DNA from 3 places in the Citrobacter sp. U14242 genome. Region 3 is predicted to be linked to each of the others. Evidence: predicted binding sites of a transcription regulator. Region 3 holds the regulator's gene; each other region holds the start of a gene.
What was found. The regulator LexA, encoded in region 3, represses DNA repair genes until DNA is damaged. The targets are predictions, from matches to a motif close to TNCTGTATGTACATACAGNA.
Positions count from the first base shown of each region.

Region 1: the regulator LexA is predicted to act here: its motif matches at 3,451-3,470, upstream of rmuC (DNA recombination protein RmuC).
Region 2: the regulator LexA is predicted to act here: its motif matches at 4,902-4,921, upstream of uvrB (excinuclease ABC subunit UvrB).

Region 1 covers NZ_JBKGLW010000016.1:67,651-74,580, reverse strand. The annotation lists gene ubiB (ubiquinone biosynthesis regulatory protein kinase UbiB) at 1-510, opposite strand, end outside; gene ubiJ (ubiquinone biosynthesis protein UbiJ) at 507-1,112, opposite strand; gene ubiE (bifunctional demethylmenaquinone methyltransferase/2-methoxy-6-polyprenyl-1,4-benzoquinol methylase UbiE) at 1,126-1,881, opposite strand; gene rmuC (DNA recombination protein RmuC) at 1,976-3,388, opposite strand; gene udp (uridine phosphorylase) at 3,547-4,308, opposite strand; gene ACLJXE_RS22090 (dienelactone hydrolase family protein) at 4,574-5,383, shown strand; partial or broken gene ACLJXE_RS22085 (MurR/RpiR family transcriptional regulator) at 5,633-5,851, shown strand; gene ACLJXE_RS22080 (SIS domain-containing protein) at 5,957-6,478, shown strand; gene tkt (transketolase) at 6,508-6,930, opposite strand, start outside.
Region 2 covers NZ_JBKGLW010000008.1:195,143-202,072, reverse strand. The annotation lists gene bioB (biotin synthase BioB) at 1-954, shown strand, start outside; gene bioF (8-amino-7-oxononanoate synthase) at 951-2,108, shown strand; gene bioC (malonyl-ACP O-methyltransferase BioC) at 2,092-2,847, shown strand; gene bioD (dethiobiotin synthase) at 2,840-3,538, shown strand; gene ACLJXE_RS15045 (ABC transporter ATP-binding protein) at 3,504-4,226, opposite strand; gene uvrB (excinuclease ABC subunit UvrB) at 4,995-6,930, shown strand, end outside.
Region 3 covers NZ_JBKGLW010000013.1:86,754-93,683, forward strand. The annotation lists gene dinF (MATE family efflux transporter DinF) at 1-1,126, opposite strand, end outside; gene lexA (transcriptional repressor LexA) at 1,248-1,856, opposite strand; gene ACLJXE_RS20320 (diacylglycerol kinase) at 1,966-2,334, opposite strand; gene plsB (glycerol-3-phosphate 1-O-acyltransferase PlsB) at 2,506-4,926, shown strand; gene ubiA (4-hydroxybenzoate octaprenyltransferase) at 4,986-5,858, opposite strand; gene ubiC (chorismate lyase) at 5,872-6,369, opposite strand; gene malM (maltose operon protein MalM) at 6,550-6,930, opposite strand, start outside.

The DNA.
Region 1 (6,930 bases), on a different contig from region 3:
GATCAGTTTTAAATCGGCTTTGATTACCGGCAGGATATCCGGACGAATAACCTTGATCACCACCTCTTTGCCATTCGACTTCAGTCGCGCGGTATGCACCTGAGCAATAGACGCAGATGCCAGTGGTGTGATCTCAAAATCATCAAACCACGCTTCAACAGGTAGCCCACCCATTGCTTCTTCAATTTGTTCTTTTGCTCGTTGTCCATCGAATGGAGCAACCCGATCCTGCAACAGTGCAAGTTGATCGGCGATGTGCGGAGGGAAAAGGTCACGACGGGTGGAGAGCATTTGACCAAATTTGATCCACACTGGCCCCAATTCCTGCAAAGCCAGTCTCAGCCTTTCACCCAGCGGCTTATCTTTATGTCGGTTTGGCATCCAAAACAATGTGTAACGCCACAAACGGAGCGGCAGCGTAATACGCATTTTGGGGATGAGTTCATCAAGACCGTAGCTTAAAAAAGTGCGAATGATGAAATAAAGGCGCCGTACTTCTCCTGGCGTCATTTGGCCTCCAGTTTTTCCAGCCGTCTGGCCAGAGATTCGACCGCGCGCTCAACCGCTGCCGTTTCTTCCGCAAACCATGCAACTTCAAGCGGGCCAGGGGCCATACGCCACTCTTCAGTGATCGCTTCAGCAACATAACGTTGCTGACGTTGAATGCCATGACGCAGGAACTTCGCGCCACCGCGCAGGACTTTGCTAACGCCTTCCGCGACGATATCACCGGTATAAGGTGCTAATAGCTCTGCAGGGTCAAATTCCGCCAGGTCAGCCAGAGCCACAAAGTTCTGCACCACCTGAATATCGCCCTGCACTTCCAGTTCGCCACTACGAATAAGCGTTGTGAGCTGCTGCCGGTCACGTAATTTAGGTAACACGCTGGCATGTGTGATCACAGTGCAATCGGCTTCGCCTTCCCATGCCCCCAGCACATCGACCTGGCGCTCACTGAACACCAGGACTAACGGCGTAGAAAATCCTTTGAGATCAACACGCAGTACCTTGCTCTGCAAACGCGTTCGGGCTGATTTTAGCGCAGGAGAACGATACAGAAAGGTGTTGAGCAGATTTTCAACGCCAGCGGTAACTAAGGGTTTTAAAGGCATCCCCGGTCTCCTGTCAGAACTTGTAACCACGATGCAGCGCAACAACACCTGCCGTCAGGTTGTAGTAATCAACACTTTCAAACCCGGCATCTTGCATCATTGCTTTTAACGTGTCCTGATCGGGATGCATACGGATGGACTCAGCCAAATAGCGGTAGCTATCTGCGTCGCTCGCAACCATCGAACCAATACGTGGCAAGATATGGAAAGAGTACGCGTCATACGCTTTGCTCAGCGGTTCGATGATCGGTTTGGAGAATTCCAGCACCAGTAAGCGCCCACCAGGTTTCAACACACGATACATCGAGCGTAGCGCTTTCTCTTTATCCGTAACGTTACGCAGGCCGAAAGAAATGGTGATGCAATCAAAGGTATTGTCAGGGAACGGCAGTGCTTCAGCATTTGCCTGGACATATTCAACGTTACCAATCACGCCAATATTGCGCAGCTTTTCGCGACCCATTTTGAGCATTGAGTCATTGATATCTGCCAGAATAACCTTACCGGTTTCACCAACCATGCGAGAAAATTTTGCTGTCAGATCGCCCGTGCCGCCCGCTAAATCCAGAACGGTTTGTCCACGACGCACGCCACTACAGTCAATGGTGAAGCGCTTCCACAAACGATGAATGCCAAATGACATTAAGTCATTCATAACGTCATATTTAGACGCCACAGAATGAAAAACGTGGGCCACCATGTCAGCTTTCTGCTCTTTAGCGACGGTCTGAAAGCCAAAGTGCGTCGTTTCTTGTGAATTATCCACCATCTCAGTGCCTGCTCATCCAAAAAATGTTCGAGAAGTGTAACAGATTGGGCCCATTTGCCCTACCCTTCTGCCGGGTTCAACTACCCCAAATGGGCTAGCTCGATTGCTGATTTACCGCCGCGTTATCGGCGTATGTCTCTTCTTGTTGCGCCTCGGAAACCGAGCGCAAACGGTACTCTTCATCCTGGCTCATGGCATGTTCAGCCAACTCAGGATTAATCTCACGCTTAATTTCCACGCCTAAGCCGCGGAAGGCTTCCGCCTGTGATAAGACATTTCCACGCCCCGAAGAGAGCTTCTTCATTGCCTGTCGGTAGTTATCCTGGGCTTTATCCAGGCTTTGGCCGATTGCCGACATATCATCCACAAACAGGCGCATCTTGTCATAAAGTTTACTGGCCCGATCCGCAATTTGTTGCGCGTTGCGGCTTTGATGCTCATAGCGCCACAGGTTAGCGATAGTACGTAATGCCACCAACAGCGTGGTAGGACTCACCAGCATAATGTTATTTCTGAGCGCTTCGGTAATCAGTTCGGGCTGTCTGTCCAGCGCCAGCAGGAAAGCAGGCTCAACGGGGATAAACATCAGCACATAGTCCAGTGTACGCAGCCCTGGAAGCTGTTGATAATCTTTACGACCCAGCAGACGAATATGATTTCGCACGGAGGCGATATGCTCCTGCAGCGCCCCCTCCCGGGTGTATTCATCTTCTGCATTAAAATAGCGCTCATAGGCAACCAGCGTCATTTTAGCGTCAATCACCACATCTTTACCCTGCGGTAGCCGGACAATAACGTCCGGTTGCATCCGTGAGCGCGCATCATTCTCGATGCTAACCTGGGTTTCGTATTCATAGCCTTCCCGCAGGCCGGAAGCCTCCAGTACCCGCGTAAGTACTACCTCTCCCCAGTTTCCCTGTGTTTTGTTATCACCTTTCAATGCCCGCGTCAGGTTAACCGCTTCCTGTGCCATCTGCGCATTCAACTGCTGGAGATTACGAATTTCGTGTGCCAGGGTATGGCGCTCCTGAGCCTCTTTACCAAAGCTATCCTGCACCTGACGGCGAAAACCGTCCAGTTGTTCACGCAATGGCGTAAGCAGGCTGTTAAGGCTTTGGCGATTTTGCTCATCTACCCGACGGTTACTGTGCTCGAAAATGCGGTTCGCCAGATTCTCAAACTGTTCACTCAGGCGCTGTTCACTGTTGATCATCTGGCGAATTTTATCTTCTGCATGCTGTTGCGTTGCTTCCAGACGGGTGGTGACTTCCCGGAGATCGGCCTCCAGTGAGGTATTGATACTCTGCAGGCTGCGGAGTTCGTTATTCAGCAACTCGCATTCGTCGCGCCAGTGGGCTTCCTGCGAGAGCTGTTGCCGGGCTGCACTGAGAGCAATATCCAGTTCTCGTCGCTCTTCGATGAGGTCTGCGCGGATCTGATCGGCGCGCGCTTTTGTCGCCAGCCAGCCCACCAGCAGCCCTGCAGCTAATGCCAGCACGGCACTCATCAAAATTGAAATATCCACAACGCCCCCTTACAGCAACGACTTACCCGCACAAAATAGAATTGTGCTGTATAAACGTCCAGTTTAAAAGGAATTTCCTGCGAGGTACTACGCAAAATAAAAAGGCCGAACACGTCGGCCTTTTAACAAAGAAGGGAGAATTACAGTAAACGACGTGCGGCTTCTACCACGATTTTCACCGCGTGGCTTTCCGTTTGCTTCATCGTTTCTGCATTCGGGATCTCTTGCTGAGTACGGTTGACGATAACACCTGCAACCATACCGGCACGCAGACCCTGGCTTGCGCACATGGTCAGCAGCGTCGCAGATTCCATTTCATAGTTCATGACACCCATCGACTGCCACTCTTCCATCGAGCCTTTGAAACGGCTCACTACGCGACCAGAGAAGGTGTCATAACGCTCCTGGCCTGGGTAGAAGGTGTCTGAAGACGCAGTAACGCCTACGTGGGTGGTCGCACCGATAGATTTCGCCGCTTCCACCAATGCGGTGGTGCATTCGAAATCGGCAACTGCCGGGAACTCCATCGGTGCAAAATGCAGACTCGCCCCGTCCAGACGGACAGACGCGGTGGTAACCAGCACGTCGCCAACGTTGATATGCGGCTGGATAGCGCCGGTCGTACCGATACGCAGGAAGGTACGAATGCCCAGTTGCGCCAGTTCTTCTACGGCAATAGACGTCGACGGGCCGCCGATACCGGTAGAGCAGACGATCACTGCTTTACCATCCAGCTCAGCACGCCAGGTAGTGAACTCGCGATGAGATGCCAGCTTAACCGGCTTGTCCATCAGCGCGGCGATCTTTTCCACACGCTCCGGGTCGCCAGGGACGATAGCGAGCTGGGCCCCTTGTAAATCGTTCTTAGTGAGGCCGAGATGAAAAACATCAGACTTAGACATAAAAACTCCTCTGTGAATCGGTTTTGTCAGAAGAAGCAAAAACACACTTTACCGAAGGCATAAACATCTTTTCGTGACAGTCGTCACTATGAAGGAAATCAATTGCATCGAATTACCGTAAAATAGTGACTCATATCACATTAATAGCGCAATGTAAGGACGCCTTGCACAAAAGATAGACTGTTTGAGGCAATGTGGTTCGTTGCATGTGTCTATAGTTAACAATGCGCTATTTTGCACAATATTTAAGGGTACGGAGAATACCATGACAACACGACAATCTGGTTTTGCACCTGCTGTATCCCCACCGGCGTCCACGACGGTTCACACTCCGGATAACGCGATTATCGCTGGAGTGACATCAATACCCTCACAAGGCGATGATATGCCTGCGTATTACGCACGACCACAACAGACCGATGGCCCGCTGCCCGTCGTCATTGTCGTGCAGGAAATTTTTGGTATTCATGAGCACATTCGTGATGTTTGCCGTCGACTGGCGCTGGAAGGTTATCTGGCTATCGCACCCGAACTCTATTTTCGCGAGGGCGATCCCAGTGATTTTGCCGATATCCCGACGCTTCTAAGCGGCCTGGTGGCGAAAGTCCCGGACTCACAGGTTCTTGCCGATCTGGATCATGTTGCCAGTTGGGCCTCCCGCAACGGCGGCGATGTGCATAAATTAATGATGACGGGTTTTTGCTGGGGTGGACGTATTACCTGGCTGTATGCCGCACACAATCCACAGCTAAAAGCGGCGGTGGCGTGGTATGGCAAACTGGTCGGCGACAAAACGTTAAACTCCCCCAAACATCCCGTCGATATCGCCACCGATCTGAACGCCCCCGTTTTGGGGCTCTATGGCGCTCAGGACACCAGTATTTCGCAGGACAGCGTGGAAACCATGCGTCAGGCATTACGCGCCGCAAATGCCAAAGCGGAAATTGTGGTGTATCCCGACGCGGGCCATGCCTTTAACGCCGATTATCGTCCAAGCTACCACGAAGAATCCGCAAAAGACGGCTGGCAGAGAATGCTGGAGTGGTTCGCGCAATATAATGGAAAGAGAACATAATATTTTCACTGTCTTTATTCAGACGGCGCACTTCCAAGAAGAGAACATTGCATTCTGCAATGTTCTCTTCAGTGTTAAAAAAACTCAATCACGACATTATAATTATTACCTTAAAGAGACATTCCTATTTATTATTAACTGGTTTGGTTAAGGTTGAACACCCTGCTCGTTTTTACGACAAGACGCCCTATTCACCTGTCTGTTTTATGTTATAATCAGCGTTTTCTTTCGAGATAAAAATCATTAAACATGAATAACATAACCGTAAAAAGTCTGATTCAAAGCCATTACCCTACGCTTCATCAGGCGGAAAAAAAAGTCGCGGATTATATTCTGAATAATGCTCATGAAGTAGTGAACTATAGCGTCACTGAATTATCAGAAAAAAGTCATGCCAGTGAAGCCACTATTGTGCGGACCTGTAAAAAATTAGGTTACCAGGGATATTATCATTTAAAAATAGCATTGGCGAAGGAAGTGATAAATCCCGATCAAAGTTATCCCGAAAATACCGACTTCACTGATATATCATCTTTGGCAACTTTCTTATTAAAAAAACAAGCCGAAGATTTAATGCAATCAACGCAATTTTTTAACTCTGATGTTCTTGAGTCAATTCTCGATTTAATTGCCCATTGCGATACGCTCTTTTTCTTCGCGGCCGGGAACTCAAACCCACTGGCCGTTTATAGCGCCTATAAGTTTAGCCAGCTTGGCCTGAAAACCGTGGTTCACGTCAGCCCGGAGATGCAAATCAACGCCGCCTGGTCGATGGGGAAACGCGATCTGGCTATCGGTATTTCTAACTCAGGCAGTACCAATCTCATGGTTGATATCTTTAAAGTGGTGAAAGAGCGCGGGGCAAAATCTGTCTGCATCACCAACTACATTAAATCGCCGTTATCAAAACTCTCCACACATCAACTCAATACCGCGGTCAGCGATAAAATCTTCTTTGAAGCCTTCGACTCCACCCGCGTTCCGGCAATGGGCGTCATCGATATGCTGGTGCTGCTGTTTATGTACAAAAACAAATCGCATTACGAGAAATATCGCACGCGCGAAGAGTTCCTCGGCTCCCGGTTTAAGGGGTAAAAAGTCGCCCTTTCACCCCTTGTTCAGGTTTAGCTGTTCAGCAAATCACGCGCCTGCGCCAGAACGTTTTCTGGCGTAAAGCCGAAGTGTTTAAACAACACATTGGCAGGAGCGGACTCACCAAAGCTCGTCATGCCGATCACTTTACCGTCCAGGCCCACGTAGCGTTCCCAGAATCCGGCAATACTCGCTTCTACCGCCAGGCGCTTACGCACGGCTTTCGGCAAAACAGATTCTTTGTATGCCGCATCCTGATTGTCGAAACGTTCGGTACACGGCATGGACACCACACGAACTTTACGCCCCTCTTCCGTTAACACTTTCGCCGCGCTGACCGCTAACTCAATTTCCGAACCGGCAGAGATCAGGATCATCTCCGGCTGGCCATCGCAATCGCTCAGCACATAGCCACCACGCGCGATCTCTGTTAACTGTGCGGCGGTGCGTGGCTG
Region 2 (6,930 bases), on a different contig from region 3:
GTGCACCGTCAGCATTTTGATCCGCGGCAGGTACAGGTGAGTACACTGCTGTCGATTAAAACCGGCGCCTGTCCGGAAGATTGCAAATACTGCCCGCAAAGTTCCCGCTATAAAACCGGTCTGGAAACCGAGCGTCTGATGGAAGTTGAGCAGGTTCTGGACTCTGCGCGTAAGGCGAAACAGGCCGGTTCAACGCGGTTTTGCATGGGGGCGGCGTGGAAGAATCCGCATGATCGCGATATGCCTTACCTGGAGCAGATGGTCCAGGGCGTAAAAGAACTGGGGCTGGAAACCTGTATGACGCTGGGTACGCTGGACGAAACGCAGGCGCAACGTCTGGCCAGCGCGGGTCTCGACTACTACAATCACAACCTCGATACCTCGCCGGAGTTCTACGGCAATATCATCACCACCCGTTCCTACCAGGAGCGACTTGATACGCTGGATAAAGTGCGTGAAGCGGGGATTAAAGTCTGCTCAGGTGGCATCGTCGGCTTAGGTGAAACGGTTACTGACCGTGCCGGTTTACTGTTGCAACTGGCGAACCTGCCCACGCCGCCGGAAAGCGTGCCCATCAACATGCTGGTGAAAGTAAAAGGCACGCCGCTGGCGGATAACGACGATGTGGATGCGTTTGATTTTATCCGCACCATCGCGGTGGCGCGTATCATGATGCCGACCTCGTACGTGCGCCTTTCCGCAGGACGCGAACAGATGAACGAACAGACCCAGGCAATGTGTTTTATGGCCGGGGCCAACTCGATTTTCTACGGCTGCAAACTGCTGACTACGCCGAATCCAAACGAAGATAAAGACCTGCTGCTGTTTCGCAAGCTGGGTCTGAATCCACAGCAAACGGCAGTGCTGGCGGGCGATAACGAACAGCAACAGCGCCTGGAACAGGCCCTGCGCACGCCGGATACCGACGACTACTACAACGCGGCCACCGTATGACCTGGCAGCAAAAAATTGACGATGCGCTGGCGGCGCGTCGTTCTGCCGATGCCTTGCGTCGGCGTTATGCAGTGACGCAGGGAGCCGGGCGCTGGCTGCAGGCCGACGGTCGTCAGTATCTGAATTTTTCCAGCAATGATTACCTTGGGCTAAGTCACCATCCGCAAATTGTGTGCGCGTGGCAGCAGGGGGCGGAACGGTTTGGCGTCGGCAGCGGCGGCTCTGGTCACGTCAGCGGTTATTCCATTGCGCATCAGGCGCTGGAAGAGGAGTTAGCGCAATGGCTGGGTTATTCACGCGCATTGCTGTTCATCTCCGGCTTTGCTGCCAACCAGGCGGTGATCACCGCGTTGATGGGCAAAGATGACCGGATTGTCGCCGACCGCCTCAGCCACGCTTCGTTGCTGGAAGCGGCCAGCCTGAGTCCCGCCGCGTTACGCCGTTTTCCCCATAACGACCCGCAACATCTGGCTCGTCTGCTGTCTGCCCCCTGTCCGGGACAACAGTTGGTGGTGACCGAAGGCGTGTTCAGCATGGATGGCGATAGCGCGCCGCTGGCGGATATCCATGCCGCAGCGCAACGCCAGGGGGCCTGGTTGCTGGTGGATGATGCGCACGGTATTGGTGTCACTGGTGAAGAAGGCCGCGGATCGTGCTGGCAACAGCAGGTTAAGCCCGAGTTGCTGGTGGTGACGTTCGGAAAAGGATTTGGCGTCAGCGGTGCGGCAATACTGTGTTCTGACAGTGTGGCTGACTATCTGCTGCAGTTTGCCCGTCATCTGATCTACAGCACCAGTATGCCTCCGGCGCAGGCGCAGGCCTTACGTGCTGCGCTGGCGGTGATCCGCAGTCGTGAGGGCGATGAACGCCGGGAAAAACTGGCGATGTTGATCCAACGTTTTCGTGCCGGCCTGGACATTCCGGATTTCACGCTGGCAAATTCGGACAGTGCCATCCAGCCATTGATCGTGGGCGATAATCATAAAGCGCTGCAACTGGCGGAAGCTTTACGCGCTCAAGGTTGTTGGGTGACAGCTATCCGGCCTCCTACGGTACCGGTCGGCACCGCCAGATTACGGCTGACGCTGACGCAGGCTCATGAATGCCAGGATATCGACCGTTTACTGGAGGTGCTGCATGGCACAGGTCAATAAACAGGCCATTGCTGCCGCCTTTGGGCGCGCCGCTTCCCATTATGAACAACATGCCGGGCTACAGTGCCAAAGCGCCGATGCCTTGCTGACGCTGCTTGGCGAACGGGATTTCCCACGGGTACTGGATGCGGGGTGCGGCCCTGGGCGCATGAGTCGCTACTGGCGTGAGCAGGGAAGCGAAGTCAGCGCACTGGATCTTTCTGAACAAATGCTGGCAGAGGCACAGCGGCAAAATGCCGCCCACCACTATCTGCTGGCGGATATTGAAGCCATCCCACAAAACGCCGCCACTTTTGACCTGGCATGGAGCAATCTGGCGGTTCAGTGGTGTGATAATTTACGCGGGGCGTTAAACGAGCTTTGCCGGGTTGTGCGCCCCGGAGGCACGGTGGCATTTAGTACGCTGGCGCACGGCTCGATGCCGGAATTACGCCGGGCGTGGCAGGCGGTGGATGACCGGGAGCACATCAACCGTTTCTTGCCCGTGGAGCAACTTGAAAAGGCTCTGCATGGCTGGGACGTCGAGTATCAGCTTCATACGGTGACACTGTGGTTTGACGACGCATTGAGCGCCATGCGCTCGCTCAAAGGGATCGGTGCGACGCATCTCCATGATGGACGCGAGCAGCGCGTGCTGACTCGCTCACAGCTGCACCAGCTTCAGTTAGCCTGGCCCCAGCAGCAGGGGAAATACCCGCTGACGTATCATCTTTTTTTGGGAGTGATTCAACGTGACTAAAACGTATTTTGTCACCGGGACCGACACCGAAGTCGGTAAAACCATCGCCAGCTGTGCGCTGCTGCAGGCTGCTGGGAAACTGGGCTATCGGACCATTGGCTATAAGCCGGTTGCGTCGGGCAGTGAAATGACGGTGGACGGTTTGCGTAACAGCGATGCCCTGGCGTTGCAACGTAACAGCACGCTGGCACTGGACTATGCGGCAATCAATCCCTATACCTTTGCCGAACCCACGTCACCGCATATCATCAGCGCTGATGAAGGGCGACCGATTCTGGCTTCAGTGATGTCTGCTGGTTTACAGGCACTGCAAATGCAAGCCGACTGGGTGCTGGTGGAAGGCGCTGGCGGCTGGTTTACGCCGCTTTCACCCACGCTGAGTTTTTCTGACTGGGTACAAACAGAACAACTTCCGGTGATTCTGGTGGTTGGCGTCAAGCTTGGCTGTATCAACCATGCCATTCTGACTGCGCAAGCGGTACAACAGGCGGGGGTGACGCTGGCGGGGTGGGTTGCCAATGATGTGGCTCCACCAGGGAAACGCCATGCTGAATATATGGCAACGCTGAAGCGCGCGATTCCGGCCCAGCTGCTGGGGGAAATTCCCTGGCTGGAAGACGAGCCAGAACGCGCAACGACAGGTCACTATCTCGACCTTAGCGTTTTGCCTCTGGTGCCATCCAGTCGTTAAGAAACGGGTCGTTGAGCTGCGCCAGTTGTCCCTGGGCCACATTGCGTCCGCGATGTAACAGGCAATAGCAATCCGCGACCCGACGAATAAACGGCAGGCTTTGTTCTGCGAGCATAATGGCGATACCCAACTCCTGGCTCAGGCGCACGATCAGATTGCCCAATTTGTGAACATACGCCTGGCCCGTGCCTCGCGTAGGCTCATCGAGGATCAGCAGGCGTGGGCGTGTAACCAGTGCGCTGGCGAGCGCGAGCTGGTGCTGATCATCCTCTGATAAGACCCCCCCTTTGGTCTGACGCAGACTGTACAACTGTGGGAAGAGGCGGTATATATCGCTGCCGGTCATCGCCGCGTTTTCCCCGATCGCTTTACGCGCAATATGCAGGTTTTCCTCGACGGTCAACTGCGAAAAAATACGCCGTTCTTGTGAGACATAGCGAATACCCAGGGCGATACGGTTGACCATTGCCATTGGCCGCAGATCGCACGGTGGTGCCCCAGCCTGATACCAGACCATCGTACCGCTTTCAATCGGCAAATTGCCGATGATGCAATTGGCAAGCGTTGTTTTCCCCATCCCCGGAAGTCCCAGCACACCGGTACACTTGCCGGGTTGCAGGTCGAGATCCACATCCCATAGCGTGTGCTGGTTACCGTAATAGTGATTCACCGCACGAAGACTCAACATAGGTTTTCTCCATCATGATGTTATCCGCCCGACAGGCCGGGGAGCAGAAGAAAATTGCAAATCTCTTGCCAGAAAAGGGAACTACACGAAAAACAGCGGGATAGCGTGATCTACCGGCAGCGATGTCTGGCTTTTAACGACCTGACTTGATTTTGTGCACATTGCCAGTGCCTGGTCGCGTCGGGATGGTGCAGGCAGGTAAATGGTGAAAATGCGAGCAAGATCTCGGCTGCGTCCAGGGCTGCGTTAGCTGATAAATATAAAAAAATGGCGATAATTGTTTTTTATCCCACCCGAAAAGAGCAAGTCGGTGTTTTTGCCAGGCGGCAGTCAGCACGGGCTGGAGGCAGTTATCCACTATTCCTGTGGATAACCTTGTGTATTAGAGTTAGAAAACACAATGTAAGCGAGAGAAGACGCGGCCTGCGACTAAATTGATGCGAAAGACGGCTCGAGAGAATAGTTATTGAAATTCAGAATGTTAGATAAAAGCAATGGCTGTCGCAGAAGCGTCATGCGTTGCCATAAAACTTTCATCTGCCGTCTTGACAAATGTTAAAAAAGTCATTGGTTTGGGGATAACACATTTTTACTGGTGTTTTATCTCGCCAGTGCCAAAATTTTAGCCTGCTATGACGGGCTTTCTGATGGCGTAACAGAAATAATCTGGCGCGTTACTGTTTTTTCATCCAGTATATTTTACTGGCAAAATATACTGCTGCGAGTAAAATTACACACCTGCCCGCCCATTGCTTCAGGTAACTGCCCATGAGTAAACCGTTCAAACTGAATTCCGCTTTTAAACCCTCTGGCGATCAGCCTGAGGCGATTCGTCGCCTGGAAGAAGGGCTGGAGGATGGTCTGGCGCATCAGACGCTGCTCGGGGTGACGGGGTCGGGGAAGACATTCACTATCGCCAATGTGATTGCGGACTTACAGCGTCCGACTATGGTGCTGGCCCCTAACAAGACCCTCGCAGCCCAGTTGTATGGCGAGATGAAAGAGTTTTTCCCGGATAACGCAGTGGAATATTTCGTCTCCTACTACGACTATTATCAGCCGGAAGCTTATGTCCCGAGCTCTGATACGTTTATCGAGAAAGATGCGTCGGTAAACGAACACATTGAACAGATGCGTTTGTCGGCGACCAAAGCTCTGCTTGAACGGCGGGATGTGGTGGTGGTGGCCTCGGTTTCCGCGATCTATGGTCTGGGCGATCCGGATCTGTATCTGAAGATGATGTTGCACCTGACGGTGGGGATGATTATCGACCAGCGCGCGATCCTGCGTCGGCTTGCTGAGCTGCAATACACGCGTAACGATCAGGCATTCCAGCGCGGGACGTTCCGCGTGCGTGGTGAGGTGATCGACATCTTTCCAGCCGAATCTGACGATATTGCACTGCGCGTCGAGTTGTTTGATGAAGAAGTTGAGCGCTTGTCGCTGTTCGACCCGCTAACCGGGCAGGTTGAATCCACTATTTCGCGCTTCACCATTTACCCGAAAACCCACTACGTGACGCCGCGCGAACGTATTGTGCAGGCAATGGAAGAAATTAAAGTTGAGCTGGCGGACCGCCGCAAAATCCTGCTGGCGAACAACAAGCTGGTGGAAGAACAGCGTTTAAGCCAGCGTACGCAGTTCGATCTGGAAATGATGAACGAGCTGGGTTACTGCTCGGGTATTGAAAACTATTCACGCTATCTGTCCGGACGCGGTCCGGGCGAGCCGCCGCCGACGCTGTTTGATTACCTGCCTGCCGATGGTCTGTTGGTGGTGGATGAATCCCACGTAACGATTCCGCAAATTGGTGGGATGTACCGCGGCGACCGGGCACGAAAAGAGACGCTGGTTGAATATGGATTCCGTCTGCCGTCGGCGCTGGATAACCGTCCGCTGAAGTTTGAAGAGTTCGAGGCGCTGGCACCGCAAACCATTTATGTTTCAGCGACACCGGGCAATTATGAGCTGGAGAAATCCGGTGATGACGTGGTCGATCAGGTGGTGCGACCAACCGGGCTGCTGGATCCGGTAATTGAAGTTCGTCCGGTCGCGACGCAGGTTGATGACCTGCTGTCTGAGATCCGCACTCGCGCGGCGATTAACGAACGCGTGCTGGTGACGACACTCACGAAACGGATGGCGGAGGACCTCACCGAATATCTCGAAGAACACGGCGAGCGGGTGCGCTATTTGCACTCCGACATTGATACCGTGGAACGCATGGAAATCATTCGTGATTTGCGCCTGGGCGAGTTTGACGTGCTGGTGGGTATCAACCTGTTACGAGAAGGCCTGGACATGCCAGAGGTCTCTCTGGTGGCGATTCTGGATGCGGACAAAGAAGGGTTCCTGCGTTCGGAACGATCGCTTATCCAGACCATCGGTCGAGCGGCACGTAACATCAACGGTAAAGCGATTCTCTACGGCGATAAAATTACCGCATCGATGGCGAAGGCCATTGGTGAGACCGAACGTCGTCGCGAGAAGCAGCAACTGTATAACGAAGAGCACGGTATTACGCCACAGGGGCTGAACAAGAAAGTCGTTGATATTCTGGCGTTGGGTCAGAATATTGCGAAGACCAAAGCGAAAGGCAAAGGGAAGTCGCGTGCCGGGGCGAAATCCGAGGTTGTTGAGCTGGATATGACGCCGAAAGCGCTGCAGCAGAAGATTCACGAGTTAGAAGGTCAGATGATGCAGC
Region 3 (6,930 bases):
CAATAAACATCCCGTCCAGCAGATAACACCAGACGCCCACCAGCGGTAAAATCACCTGCCAGATGAGATAGCGATCGGCCAGAAGTTGGATCTGCGGCAATGAGGTCAATAGCGCAATGATCTGCTCGCCGAACAGGGCATAGACCAGGGAAAACAGGATTGCCACGATACCCGACTGCCGGCAAGCCGCCCGCCAGACATCCAGCAACTGGCTGCCATCCCGCGCGCCATAAGCCTGACCAGAATGTGCTTCCACGGCATAGGCAAATCCATCCAGCGCGTAAGCGGTGAACGTCAGCAGGGTCATCAGAACGGCATTGACAGCAATGACATCGCTACCGAGGCGAGCCCCGAGTACCGTGATAGCACCAAAGCAGAGTTGTAACAGCAGCGAACGCAGCATGATGTCACGGTTAAGCGCCAGTAAACGGCGGAAGTTGCCGCGCCACGCAAGCTTCAACATCGCCAGCGAAACCCCACGCAAATGCAGAACGTTGCGTACCATCATCAGGCCGATCAGTAACGTGACATATTCAGCAATCACCGTCGCCAACGCCGCGCCCTGCACGTTCATATGCAGGCCCATCACCAGCCACAAATCGAGCGCGATGTTAAGCACATTGCCAACAATCAGCAGGATCACTGGCGCGCGTGCATACTGGACGCCAAGCAGCCAGCCAAGCAGCACCAGATTGGCCAGTGAGGCGGGCGCGCTGAGCCAACGGATTTCAAGGAAACGTCTGGCCTGCTCCAGCACCGCTTCACTACCTCCCACGATATGCAACGCCAGGCTGATAACCGGTGTACGAAACAGTGCGATAAGCAATCCGGCACCCAACGCCAGCATCAGCGGCTGAACCAGCGCTCGTGCCAGTGCCTGCGGATTTTTCGCGCCGAACGCCTGAGCTGTCAGACCGGTGGTACTCATGCGTAAAAACAGCAGTAACATAAAGAGAAAACTGGTCGCTGTTGCGCCAACGGCAACGCCACCAAGGTAGACCGGGCTATCCAGATGACCAATCACCGCCGTATCCACCAGCCCCAGCAGTGGGACAGTGATGTTGGAGAAAATCATCGGTAAGGCAAGGTGCCAAAGTGCTTTATCAGAGGAGGTAAAGAAAGGCATGGAAAGGAGCCTGAAAAGGAATTAACGCGTTTTTGTAGGCCCGACAAGCGTAACGTCATCGGGCAACTTGCCGGAGAGCGATATAAACGCCTTTTCCGGCCTACAGGAAATCAGCAGATCATTACAGCCATTCACCGTTACGAATCACGCCGACAGCCAACCCTTCAATAGTGAAGCTTTGTTCACGCAGGTCAACGATGATCGGTTTGAACTCGCTGTTTTCTGGCAGAAGCTCAACCTTATTGCCCTGCTTTTTCAGGCGCTTAACCGTGACTTCATCATCAATACGGGCAACAACAACCTGGCCATTGCGCACGTCCTGCGTTTTATGCACAGCCAGTAAATCGCCATCCATAATCCCGATATCTTTCATCGACATGCCGCTGACGCGCAGCAGAAAATCGGCGTTCGGTTTGAACAGTGATGGGTCAACCTGGTAATGACCTTCAATGTGCTGCTGTGCCAGAAGGGGCTCACCGGCCGCGACACGACCAACAAGCGGTAAACCTTCCTCTTCTTCCTGCAGCAGGCGAATACCACGCGATGCGCCAGAAACGATTTCCAGCACACCTTTACGTGCCAGCGCTTTCAGGTGTTCTTCAGCCGCGTTTGGGGAACGGAACCCCAAACGCTGCGCGATCTCCGCACGCGTCGGTGGCATACCTGTCTGGCTGATGTGATCTCTAATGAGATCAAACACCTCTTGCTGCCTGGCCGTTAACGCTTTCATTCCGCCCCCTGGGTGTATATACAGTTATGCTGTGAGTATATACAGCTAAAGGCGAATTTGGAACCGCAAACTGCACAAAAAACAGGAGATTTATGAAGTTGTGGAATCTTTATCGCAAATGCGACCACAACAGGATGCCCCAGGTGATCAGCGCGACAAAAATAGAAAGCAATACCGCAGCCGATCCCATATCTTTCGCCCGGCCAGAAAGCTCATGATACTCAGAACCAATCCGGTCGACGACCGCCTCAATGGCGCTGTTCAGAATTTCAACGATCATCACCAGCATCACCGAACCAATCAGCAGTACGCGGGTAATCGCGTCAACGTCCAGCCAGCAGGCAATTGCTACCCCCAACAGTACGGCAACGCTTTCCTGACGGAATGCCGCCTCATTGATCCATGCGGCACGGAAACCTTTCCAGGAATAGCCTGCTGCTTTGATAATCCGAGTGAATCCAGTGGTATTATTGGCCATCAAAAGAACCTTTTTACATTATTAGCGTTAGTATCATTGTATCGTTACCCTGTTTGTTTCAGGGCATAAGCAAAGCTGCGCGAAGTATGACGGGATACCACAGAAATTCACTAAACTTTCTGATATCCTTGCAGCGCATTTGCATTATTAACCAGAGGCTTTACATCGTTTATGTCCGGCTGGCCACGAATTTACTACAAATTACTGAATTTACCATTAAGCATCCTGGTAAAAAGCAAGTCTATCCCGGCGGAACCCGCCCCGGAATTGGGACTCGATACCTCTCGTCCCATTATGTACGTCTTACCGTACAACTCAAAAGCTGACTTGCTGACACTGCGTGCCCAATGTCTGGTGCACGACCTCCCCGATCCCCTGGAACCGCTGGAGATAGACGGGACTTTGCTGCCGCGCTACGTGTTTATACACGGCGGCCCGCGTGTATTCACCTATTACACGCCAAAAGAAGAGTCCATCAAGCTGTTCCATAACTATCTCGATCTGCATCGCAGCAACCCCGATTTGGATGTGCAGATGGTGCCGGTATCGGTGATGTTTGGCCGTGCGCCAGGGCGCGAGAAAGGCGAGGTCAATCCGCCACTTCGCATGCTGAATGGCGTACAGAAATTCTTTGCCGTCTCCTGGCTGGGACGCGACAGTTTTGTCCGCTTCTCACCTTCCGTCTCCCTGCGCCGCATGGCAGACGAACACGGCACAGATAAAACCATCGCACAGAAACTGGCACGCGTCGCGCGTATGCACTTTGCCCGCCAGCGCTTAGCCGCGGTTGGCCCTCGCCTCCCTGCCCGCCAGGATCTGTTTAATAAACTGCTGGCCTCAAAAGCCATCGCGCGCGCGGTGGAAGATGAAGCTCGCAGCAAAAAAATCTCCCATGAAAAAGCGCAGCAAAACGCTATCGCATTGATGGAAGAGATTGCCGCGAATTTCTCCTATGAGATGATCCGCCTGACAGACCGTATCCTGGGCTTTACCTGGAACCGACTGTACCAGGGAATTAACGTTCACAATGCCGAGCGCGTACGCCAACTGGCGCACGACGGGCATGAAATCGTCTATGTGCCGTGCCACCGCAGCCATATGGACTACATGCTGCTGTCGTATGTTCTGTACCATCAGGGGCTGGTTCCACCGCACATCGCTGCAGGGATCAACCTGAACTTCTGGCCGGCTGGTCCGATTTTCCGCCGTCTGGGCGCATTCTTTATTCGTCGTACGTTTAAAGGCAATAAGCTCTATTCCACCGTATTCCGCGAATACCTGGGCGAGCTGTTCAGCCGTGGTTACTCGGTTGAATACTTTGTCGAAGGTGGTCGCTCACGTACCGGCCGTCTGCTTGACCCGAAAACCGGCACGCTGTCGATGACCATCCAGGCGATGCTGCGCGGCGGTACGCGTCCCATTACACTGGTGCCTATCTACATCGGCTACGAGCACGTGATGGAAGTGGGGACTTACGCAAAAGAGCTGCGTGGCGCGACTAAAGAGAAAGAGAGTCTGCCGCAAATGCTACGCGGTTTGAGCAAGCTACGTAATCTGGGTCAGGGCTACGTTAACTTTGGCGAACCGATGCCATTGATGACCTACCTGAATCAGCATGTGCCGGAGTGGCGCGAATCTATCGATCCTATCGAGTCTATTCGCCCGGCCTGGCTGACGCCGACAGTGAATAACATTGCTGCCGATCTGATGGTACGCATTAACAACGCGGGCGCAGCAAACGCCATGAACCTGTGCTGTACCGCGTTACTGGCTTCCCGCCAGCGTTCTCTGACTCGCGAGCAGCTAACCGAACAGCTCGATTGCTACCTGAGCCTGCTACGCAATGTACCGTATGCTGCGGATTCGACAGTTCCCACACAAAGCGCCAGTGAACTGATCGACCACGCCTTGCAGATGAACAAGTTTGAGGTTGAGAAAGACACCATCGGTGACATCATCATTCTGCCGCGTGAGCAGGCGGTACTGATGACCTACTACCGCAACAACATTGCGCACATGCTGGTTCTGCCTTCGTTGATGGCAGCGATTGTGACTCAGCACCGTCGGATTTCACGCGCCGCGTTACAACAGCATATTGACGCGCTGTACCCGATGCTGAAAGCAGAGCTGTTCCTGCGTTGGGAGCGTGATGAGCTTGCCGGCGTGATTGACGCGCTGGCCAACGAAATGCAGCGTCAGGGTCTGATAACTTTGCAGAACGATGAGCTGCATATCAACCCGGTTCACTCTCGCACGCTTCAGCTGTTGGCTGCGGGCGCGCGTGAAACACTACAGCGCTATGCCATTACCTTCTGGCTGCTGAGTGCAAACCCGTCCATCAACCGCAGTACGCTGGAGAAAGAGAGCCGTACCGTGGCGCAACGTCTTTCCGTACTGCACGGTATCAACGCGCCTGAGTTCTTCGATAAAGCCGTGTTCAGCTCTCTGGTGCTGACGCTGCGTGACGAGGGCTACATCAGCGATACCGGTGATGCCGAACCGGAAGAAACGATGAAGATCTATCAGATGCTGGCCGAGCTGGTCACATCCGATGTGCGTCTGACCATCGAAAGCGCAACGCAGGGCGAGTAAGCATAAAAAAACCGGTCAAAATGAACTGACCGGTTTTTATTTTGCAGGTTAACCCAGAATCAAAGGTGCCAGTAGCTCATCGCCAGCCCTAAGAACAGCACCAACCCCACATAGTTATTGTTCATAAACGCTTTAAAGCAGGCATCCCGTTCACGATCGACAATCAGTTTCTGCTGATAGACAAACAGCGCACCCGCCACCAGCAGTGACCAGTAATAGCCCAGTCCTAAGCCATTCAACCAGCCCACCATCGCCATCAGCGCCAAAACACCAACCTGCAGAATGCCAATAATCAGCTTATCGTTCTGACCAAACAAAATGGCGGTCGATTTAATGCCAATCTTCAGATCGTCATCACGATCAACCATCGCGTACTGGGTATCATAAGCCACCGCCCAGAGAATATTGGCGAGGAACATCAACCAGCAGCTCAGCGGTACAGATTCACTGACGGCGGCGAACGCCATGGGAATAGACCAGCCAAACGCCGCCCCCAACACCACTTGCGGCAGGTGTGTATAGCGTTTCATAAAGGGATAAACCCACGCCAGTGCTAACGCCGCAACGGACAACAAAATCGTCATCGTGTTAAGCGTCAGAACCAGCAGGAAGGCGAGCAACACCAGCACAACAAACAGTATTCGGGCTTCTTTCTCTGTCACCGCACCACTCGGCAGCGGTCGGTTTGCCGTGCGTTTGACGTGTCCGTCAAATTTGCGGTCGGCATAATCATTCACGACGCATCCGGCGGCGCGCATCAGCCACACACCGGCGACAAACACCGCCAGTATCCACAATTGCGGTACGCCAGGGGTCGCTACCCACAGCGCCCACAGCGTCGGCCAGAGCAGCAGTAAGGCACCGATTGGCTTATCCGTACGCATCAAGCGGTGAAACGCCAGCAGCTTATTCTGCGTCAGACTCCACTCCATCTTTATCTTCCTCTCAATACAACGGCGATGCAGGCAAAAAAAGCTCGGTAAGCATCAGCGGCTTACCACTCAGCCGCAGGCGGGAACGACGCCCCCATAGCGCTGCATCGCGGCCAATCTCAATAAAATCGCGGGTCAATGTCGATGATGTAAACAGATAGCGCCCGAGCGGAGTTTTCCCCAGATTTTGTAAAGCCAGTTCGGGGCCGCACAAGGTGGATTCCGGCACTACGGTCCGACCGGCAAGCCACGGCTCACCATCTGCGCATAACAGGATTTCCCGCAACCAATAGCGGGGTTCTGTCGGCAGCAACGTCAACTCTTCAGCGACCTCATTTTGCCCAACGAATCCTTCTCGTATCAATGTTACGGTGACCTGTTTTCCCTGCTGCTCAAAACGTTTGGTCATGGAATCTTCCAGTAACAACCAGTCGAGCAATTGGGGGTCAAGCGACGGGATCGCATCAAAATAACGCAGAGCACGCAGTTGCGTTAACGCGGGGTGTGGCATGCCTTACTCTCCGATTCATAACCTGAGGGCATTGTATCGCAGAAAAGGCTTTGCGGGGTGAGCAAACACGATTAAGTGATCGGTAGAGCAACATAAGTGTAACAATCAGCATCGAAGGATAAAAAAAGGTGCGCCAGGAGACGCACCAGTTGTTGCAAAATCAACAATGTGGGGAGATGGTTACCCCTTGCCTTTTACACTGCTGATAAAGGTGGAACGGGCAGATTTTGATCCCAGACGTTCAGCTTCATCAAGCAGCTTCAGCGCTTTATCAACATCACCTTTCGCCACGGCATCTTTAATCGCCTGGTTAAAATAGTTCTCAGTGTCATTCAGCATCGGTTCGCTTTTCTTCACTGGTTGCGGTGCCGGCGCGGCGACCGCGGTAGCCGGAGCCGCATAAGTCACCGCAGGCGCTGCGGTATTACCGACAGTGACAGGGCCAGGGCCGGAAGAACCGAACAGCGGCCCCACCAACACACTGGAGGACGTGCTGGTTTTGACTTTCAATTTCAACAGACCATCGGTGGTATGACGCGCGATCGGGTCCGGAATATCGGG